DNA from 2 places in the Serratia sp. EC4 genome. Region 1 is predicted to be linked to the other one. Evidence: predicted binding sites of a transcription regulator. Region 1 holds the regulator's gene; the other holds the start of a gene.
What was found. Region 1 encodes LexA, which represses DNA repair genes until DNA is damaged. Its sites were predicted from a motif close to TNCTGTATGTACATACAGNA; they were not measured.
Positions count from the first base shown of each region.

Region 2: rmuC (DNA recombination protein RmuC) is a predicted target of LexA. The motif match lies at 2,683-2,702, and genes of this name have one in related genera.

Region 1 is NZ_JBNIDE010000008.1:150,851-155,031, forward strand. It holds gene zur (zinc uptake transcriptional repressor Zur) at 1-29, shown strand, start outside; gene ACP39K_RS19865 (CsbD family protein) at 131-340, opposite strand; gene dinF (MATE family efflux transporter DinF) at 655-1,992, opposite strand; gene lexA (transcriptional repressor LexA) at 2,096-2,704, opposite strand; gene ACP39K_RS19880 (diacylglycerol kinase) at 2,807-3,175, opposite strand; gene plsB (glycerol-3-phosphate 1-O-acyltransferase PlsB) at 3,324-4,181, shown strand, end outside.
Region 2 is NZ_JBNIDE010000013.1:41,703-45,883, reverse strand. It holds gene ubiJ (ubiquinone biosynthesis protein UbiJ) at 1-221, opposite strand, end outside; gene ubiE (bifunctional demethylmenaquinone methyltransferase/2-methoxy-6-polyprenyl-1,4-benzoquinol methylase UbiE) at 235-990, opposite strand; gene rmuC (DNA recombination protein RmuC) at 1,069-2,616, opposite strand; gene ACP39K_RS23060 (DedA family protein) at 2,757-3,287, opposite strand; gene ACP39K_RS23055 (tyrosine-protein phosphatase) at 3,367-4,149, opposite strand.

The DNA of each region.
Region 1 (4,181 bases):
ATCACAGCATCGCCATCAAGAAGAAGTAAGACAAAATCAGGTACCTCCCTGTACCTGCGGCCGGAGCGCCAGAGGATGGAGCGACGCCGGCCTGCGCTGTGCAAGCCGCCTTCAATGGCGGCCTTGCAGATTACCAGCGGTGTTTGGTGTGATCTTCCCAGGCTTTCACCTCTTTTTCGGCCGCCTCTTTCTGGTAACCGTAGCGCTCCTGGATTTTGCCGACCAGCTGTTCGCGTTTCCCTTCGATGACCGTCAGATCGTCATCGGTCAGCTTGCCCCATTTCTCTTTCACTTTGCCTTTCAGCTGCTTCCAGTTACCGTCGGCTTGATCTTTATTCATAGTCTCTCCGTTAACCTGTGGTGAATCAGTGATCCCTGTCGCCGGCCGGGGTTAACCAGAAAATTTTCTGGCTGATGCTCCCTTCACCTTAAGAAGCAACGCTCCCCTTCATTTACCAGCCACATGATTCATTCTAGTTAAACATGGAAATAAAAAAGCCAATTTGCAGAATAAAAAACCATTAAAAAACAAAATAAAAACAAAAAACGCCAACAAACAACGAGCTAACGCGAACGGATCTGGACTAAAAACATGTAAGCAAACATGAACAAAACATAAGATAAATTAATAAATAACCCAACAAAGCGTTCGACCTAGCGTGCAGCAAACCAACTGCCGCGCACCTGATGACGGTGCCAAATCCAGCCCAACGCCAGGCCGCGCAGCGCCAGAAACACCGCCAGCGCCAGCCAGAGCCCGTGGTTGCCTAACAGCGGCACGCTGAACAGCGCCAGACCGTATCCCGCAGCGGCCACCGCCATGCTGTTACGCATCTCGGCGCCGCGCGTGGCGCCGATAAACATGCCGTCCAGCAAATAGCACCATACCCCGACCAGCGGCAGAATGACCTGCCAGGGCAAATAATGTGCGGCCAACGCACGCAGTTCCGGCAAAGAGGTCAATGCCGCCACGATCTGCTGGCCGGTAACGGCATACGCCAGGCCGAAGGCCAACGCGACCAGCCCTGCCTGCCTGCAGGCCGCGTGCCACACCTTGCGCAGTTGGCTGTCGTCCCGGGCGCCGTAGGCGTGGCCCGAATGAGCCTCCACCGCATAAGCAAAACCGTCGAGCGCATAGGCGGTGAACGTCAGCAGATTCATCAATACCGCATTGACCGCCACCACCTCGCTTCCCAGGCGAGCGCCGAAAATGGTCAACGACGCAAAGCACAGTTGCAGCAACAGTGAACGCAGCATGATGTCGCGGTTGAGCGCCAGCAGGCGACGCAGATCGCCACGCCAGGCCTGGCGCAGCATCTGCAGGGTAATACCGCGCAGGCGCATCACCCGCCACGCCAACCACAGGCCGAGCAGCAGCGTAGCGTATTCGGCGATGGCGGTTGCCGCCGCCGCCCCCCGCACGTTCCAGCCCAGGCCCATCACCAGCCAGATATCCAGCACGATGTTCAGCAGGTTGCCGACGATCAGCAGGATCACCGGCGCCCGCACGTACTGCACGCCGAGCAGCCAGCCCAGCAGCACCAGATTGGCCAGCGCCGCCGGGGCGCTTAACCAGCGGATCTCAAGAAAACGCCGCGCCTGTTCCAGCACCTCGCCATCGCCACCGACGATCCGCAGCGCCAGTTCGATCAGCGGATAACGCAGCAGGACGATCGCCGCGCCGCCCAACAGCGCCAGCAGCAGCGGTTGCATAAAGGCGCGCGCCAGCGCTTGCGGGTTCTGTGCCCCCAGCGCTTGCGCCGCGAGGCCGGTGGTGCTCATGCGCAGGAATAACAGCAGCATGAAGAGGAAGCTGGTCGCCACCGCGCCGATCGCCACGCCCCCCAGGTAGATCGGGCTGTCGAGGTGGCCGATCACCGCGGTGTCCACCAGCCCGAGCAGCGGCACGGTAATATTGGAGAAGATCATCGGCAGGGCGAGGCGCCACAGGGCTTTATCGGTGTCGCTGGTGAAGGCGGAAATCAGGCGCATGATGGGATGTTCCTGTGACTGAGTGACAAAGGGCGAAGTCAGAAACAAAAACGCCCCAAAACAGGGGCGATTGATACAGGGAGCGGCGGTGATGGGCCGGCGATTAAATCCAGTCGCCGTTGCGGATCACGCCGACCGCCAGCCCTTCGATAGTGAAATTCTGCTGACGCAGATCGACCACTATCGGTTGGAATTCGTTGTTCTCCGGCAGCAGTTCAACCACGTTGCCGTGCTTTTTCAAGCGCTTGACCGTCACTTCGTCTTCGATCCGCGCCACCACGACCTGGCCGTTGCGCACGTCTTGCGTTTTGTGCACCGCCAGCAGATCGCCGTCCAGAATGCCGATGTCGCGCATTGACATGCCGTTCACCCGCAGCAGGAAATCGGCGCTCGGTTTAAACAGGGAAGGATCCACCTGGTAGTGCCCTTCGATGTGCTGCTGCGCCAGCAGCGGCTCGCCGGCGGCGACGCGGCCGATCAGCGGCAGCCCTTCTTCTTCTTCCATCAGCAGACGGATACCGCGTGAGGCACCGGAGACGATTTCGATCACGCCTTTGCGTGCCAGCGCCTTCAGGTGTTCTTCGGCGGCGTTAGGCGAACGGAACCCCAGACGCATCGCGATCTCGGCACGCGTTGGCGGCATGCCCGTTTGCGAAATGTGCTCGCGAATCAGATCGTAGACCTCTTGCTGTCTGGTAGTTAGTGCTTTCATTCCGCCCCCTGTTTGTTTATACAGTCTTGCTGTGAGTATATACAGGTAAGCGCGGATTGGGAACCGAAGAATAAATAAAAATCAGTCAGTAGGCGCTTTTCGTCAGCCGAAATGCTGCCATAGGACCGTGCCCCAAACGAACAGCGCCAGTGCGATCGCCAGCGACACCGCCGCCGATCCCATGTCCTTGGCCCGCCCGGACAGCTCGTGATGTTCGCTGCCGATGCGATCCACCACCGCCTCGATCGCGCTGTTCAGGATCTCGACGATCATCACCAGCGCTACCGATCCGATCAATAAAATGCGCGCTATCGCACCCACATCCAGCCAGACAGCCAGTATGATAGCCAGAAGGGTGACCACCAGTTCCTGGCGGAAAGCCGCTTCGTGCTGCCAGGCGGCGGATAGCCCTTTATAGGAATAGCCGGCGGCCTTGATGATGCGGGTCAGTCCGGTTGCTTGGTTTGCCATGTTTTCGTGCCTTTCTCAGAGGTCGGTCATAATAAAAAGAGTCTAGAACAGTCCGCGCTGACGGCTCTCGGTTTTCGAACACCACAGATCTGCTACCCGGTTTCTGGTATGCTTGCGGCGCATTGCTAACAAGAGGCTTCACGTTGTTATGTCAGGTTGGCGTAAAATTTATTATAAAATATTGAATTTACCACTTAAATTGTTGGTAAGAAGTAAGGTCATCCCTTCAGATCCGGTTACCGAGCTAGGGTTGGATCCCTCACGGCCGATTTTGTATGTTTTACCTTACAATTCCAAGGCGGATTTGCTGACGCTGCGCACCCAGTGCCTGGCGCAGGATCTGCCTGATCCGCTCAACTCGCTGGAGATCGACGGCACCGTGCTGCCGAGCTACGTGTTCATTCACGACGGCCCGCGCGTGTTCCGCTACTACACCCCGAAAGAAGAGTCGGTAAAGCTGTTCCACGACTATCTGGATCTGCATCGCAGCAACCCGGATCTCGACATTCAGATGCTGCCGGTTTCGGTGATGTTTGGCCGTTCGCCGGGCCGCGAAGGCCACGGCACGCCGCACCTGCGTCTGTTGAACGGCGTGCAGAAGTTCTTCGCCGTGCTGTGGCTCGGCCGCGACAGCTTCGTGCGTTTCTCCAACACCGTGTCGCTGCGCCGCATGGCTACCGAACACGGCACGGATAAAACCATCGCGCAGAAACTGGCGCGCGTGGCGCGCATGCACTTCTCGCGCCAGCGCCTGGCCGCGGTGGGCCCAAGCCTGCCGGCCCGTCAGGATCTGTTCAACAAGCTGTTGGCGTCCAAAGCGATCGAAAAAGCGGTCGAGGACGAAGCGCGCAGCAAGAAGATCTCGCACGAGAAGGCCCAGCAGAACGCCATCGCGTTGATGGAAGAGATCGCCGCCGACTTCTCCTACGAAACCGTGCGTCTGTCCGATCGCGTGCTGAGCTGGACCTGGAACCGGTTGTATCAGGGCATCAACGTCACCAACGCC
Region 2 (4,181 bases), on a different contig from region 1:
CGGCTACGCACGGTGCAATCGGCGCTGTCTTCAGACTGCCCCAGCACATCCACGCGCAGTTCGCTGAACACCAACACCAGCGGTGAAGCCAGCTCTTCCAGTTCGATGCGCAGCACCTTGCCCGCCAGGCGTTGGCGGGCGGCTTTCATGCTGCGATCGCGAAACAGCAGGTTATTCAGCGAGGTTTCCAACGCGCCGGTCAGCAGAGGGGTAAACAGCATCGGCATCTCCCTCTCAGAACTTGAAGCCGCGATGCAGGGCGACAATCCCACCGGTCAGGTTGAAATAGGTGACGTTTTCAAAACCGGCGTTGCCCATCATGCCCTTCAGGGTTTCCTGATCGGGGTGCATGCGGATCGATTCCGCCAGGTAGCGGTAGCTGTCAGGATCTTTCACCACCAATTCGCCGATCTTCGGCAGCACGTGGAAAGAGTAGGCGTCATAGGCTTTGCTCAGCGGCGCCAGCAGCGGCTTGGAGAACTCCAGCACCAGCAGACGGCCGCCCGGTTTCAGCACGCGGAACATCGAGCGCAACGCTTTGTCTTTGTCGGTGACGTTACGCAGGCCAAAGGAGATGGTGATGCAATCGAAGTAATTGTCCGGGAACGGCAGCGCTTCGGCGTTGGCCTGCACGTAATTGATGTTGCCGACGATGCCGCGATCGCGCAGCTTCTCACGCCCCATCTTGAGCATCGAATCGTTGATGTCCGCCAGCACCACCTGCCCCTGCTCGCCGACCATGCGGGAGAACTTGGCGGCCAGGTCGCCGGTGCCGCCGGCCAGATCCAGCACGCGCTGCCCGCGGCGCACGCCGCTGCAGTCAATGGTGAAACGCTTCCAGATACGGTGAATACCGAACGACATCAGGTCGTTCATCACGTCATACTTTGCCGCTACCGAATGAAAAACGTCCGCCACCATGGCCTGTTTTTCGTCTCTAGCGACGGTGCGAAAACCGAAATCGGTGGTTTCCTGCGATTGATCTGCCATTGTCCTGCCTGCTATTCAGTCAATTTTGTGTGGATGAGTGTACCAGAAGCCCGGGAAATACCCCACCTCGCCACGGCCTCAGCCGTGCGAAACGAAGCCCGATTCCCCGGCGGTATCGTCATCGTCGTTCGTCTGCGGCAGCGCGGCGACATCATCGTCGTTCGCCTCTTCCGCTTCATCGTGTTGCGCGCCGGCTTGCTGCGCCAGCAGCGGGTTTATCGGCCGTTTGACTTCAACCCCCAACGCGCGGAAACCTTCAATTTGGCCGATAAGATTACCACGGCCTTCGCTCAGTTTGTTCATCGCCTGACGATAACTGCCCTGCGCCTTGTCCAGGCTCTGCCCCAGTGCGGACATATCGTCCACGAACAGCCGCATCTTGTCATACAGTTTCGCCGCGCGATCGGCGATGCGCTGGGCGTTCTGGCTCTGATGCTCATAGCGCCACAGGTTGGTGATGGTACGCAGCGCCACCAGCAACGTGGTCGGGCTGACCAGCATGATGTTGTGCTTAAGCGCTTCGCTGATCAGCTCCGGCTCGCGATCGATAGCCAGCAGGAAGGCGGGCTCGACCGGAATGAACATCAGCACATAGTCCAGAGAACGCAGCCCCGGCAGCTGCTGGTAGTCCTTGCGGCCCAGCATGCGGATGTGGCCACGCAGCGAGGCAATATGTTCGCTCAGCGCCGCTTCGCGCGCCGCCTCATCCTCGCCGTTGAAATAGCGCTCGTAGGCGATCAGCGACATCTTGGCATCGATCACCACATCCTTGCCCTGCGGCAGGCGCACGATCACATCAGGCTGCATGCGGTTCTGGTGATCCACCCGCACGTTGACCTGCGTTTCATACTCATGCCCTTCGCGCAGACCGGAGGCCTCCAGCACCCGGCTCAGCACCACTTCGCCCCAGTTGCCCTGCGTTTTGTTGTCGCCTTTCAGCGCCTTGGTGAGGTTGATCGCCTCACGCGCCATCTGCGCGTTCAATTGCTGCAGATTGCGTATCTCATGCGTCAGCGTGTGGCGCTCCCGCGCTTCCTGGCCGAAGCTGTCCTGCACCTGACGGCGAAAACCGTCCAGCTGTTCGCGCAACGGCAGCAGTAAACGATCCAGGCTTTGCTTATTTTGCTCGTCAACCTTGCGGCCGCTGTGTTCAAAAATGCGGTTGGCGAGGTTTTCAAACTGGGTGGTGAGGCGCTGTTCGCTGTTGATCAGCAGACGCTGTTTCTCCTCCGCCGCCATGCGCGTCTCTTCCAGACGGATGGTGACTTCGCGCAGCTCAGCCTCCTGCGCGCTGTTAACCTCGCGCTGGGCGCGCAGCTCTTGGTTGAGCAGCTCGCATTCGTTGCGCCAATGGGTGAGCTGTTGCAGCTTCTCATGCCCGGCCGCCAGTTGGCTGTGCAGATTGCGAAGCTCCAGCTCGCTCTGGCGCAACTGCTGCTCGTGGCGCTGTAGCGTTTCCTGCCGCACGGCCGTTTCCTGCTGCGCCTGCTGCAACGTTTGCTCCAGCAACCGCAGTTCGGTTTCATGTTGCGCATGCGTCTGCTGCACCCGCAGACTGGCGATCAGCCACCCCAACAGCATGCCGATCGCGACGCCGCCAATCCCATAAATCAGACTGGTATCCACCCTGCCTCCTGTTGCACCTAGCCGTTGCGGCGTTTTGCTCGCCCATTGCCCGTCACGTTAAGGGGAGGCTGTATGGATGTCCAGCCTGATTTTGCCGGCCGCGCACAATATTGCGCGGCGCTGCGCAATTTAGCGAGAAATCAGCCCAGCCACTGGCTGAGCCACTTGATGCCGAATGCCCCCGGCGCCAGAATGCCAAACGCCCAGATCATCGCCGACGTGACGTTGGCCAGCTGGAAATAGCGCTGCGGCATGCCGCAAATGCCGCCCACCAGCGGCACCACGGCGCGCAGCGGGCCGAAGAAGCGGCCGATGAAAATGCCCAGCACGCCCCAGCGCTCGAAGAAGGCGTGGCCGCGCGCCAGCAGCTGCGGATTGCGCGACAGCGGCCACATATGGGCCACGCGATCCTGATAGTGATAGCCGATCCAGTAAGAGAGCCAGTCGCCGAAAAACGCCCCGGCGGCGGCGGCGGCCCAAATCGGCCAAAAGGCGATGCCGCTTTCGCCGATCAGCGCGCCCAGCGCCAGCAGGATCACCGTGGCCGGCAGCAGCAGCGACAAAAACGCCAGCGACTCGCCGAACGCCAGGAAGAAAATGATAGGAATGGCCCAGCCTTCGTGCTGACGCACGACATCGCTGACCCAGTTGATAACGTCATTGAGGCTCAATACGGGGCTCCTGATACGCGATGGTTCGCCGCCTAGGATAAGCCGGGGCGAGTTAAACCCCGACTAAACACGCGGCAATTTACTCGAGGTAGAATGCCTGCAGTGCTTCGCGCTGGGCCGCGCCCAGGCCGTATTCCGCTTCCAGCCAACGGTCGGTGGAGCCGTATTGCCGGCGGATGCAGCCCAGCGCCGTCATCAGGAACTCCTCGCGCGCGCTGAGCACGTAGGCGAATTGCTCCAGCGCCGCCGCATTCAGCTTGATAGAGAGCTGATCCAGCATCTGTTCGCGGAAAGTGGCCAGCGTGGTTTCGGTCAGCAGATAGTCTTCCAGCACCGTCGCTTCGTCGGCCCCCAGCGCGAACAGCACCAACGCCGAACCGACCCCGGTGCGATCCTTGCCGACCGCGCAGTGTTGCACGATCGCACCGCCGCCAGGGTTGCTCAACAGCTGCGCCAGCCGCTGATAGGCAGCATTGCCGAACGGCAGACGGCGATACAGCTCCAGCATGAACGCCCGAGCGTCGAAAGCGGCCAGCGTTTCGTTGGTGAGCTTTTCCAGGTTGGCGTTAACTTCGCTGCTCAGCGGGTTGGCCGGCACATGGTGATAGTCGGCGCCATTCCACAGAATATCCGGTTTGGCCTGCACCTCGTCGGCATCGCGGTAGTCCAGCACCGAACGCACCGGCACTCCAGCGAGGAAAGTGCAGTCGTTTTCCGTCAGCCGCTCGAGAGAACCGGAGCGGAACAGCAGGCCGCGTTTGATGCGGCGCCCGTCGGCCACGCCGTTGCCGCCGAAGTCACGGAAGTTAATGCCGCCGTCGAGCGGCGCAAGCGAAGGATGAAGCAGGATCTGGGCGGTCATAAACGTCCTCGTTGTTTTTGTTATGACAACGC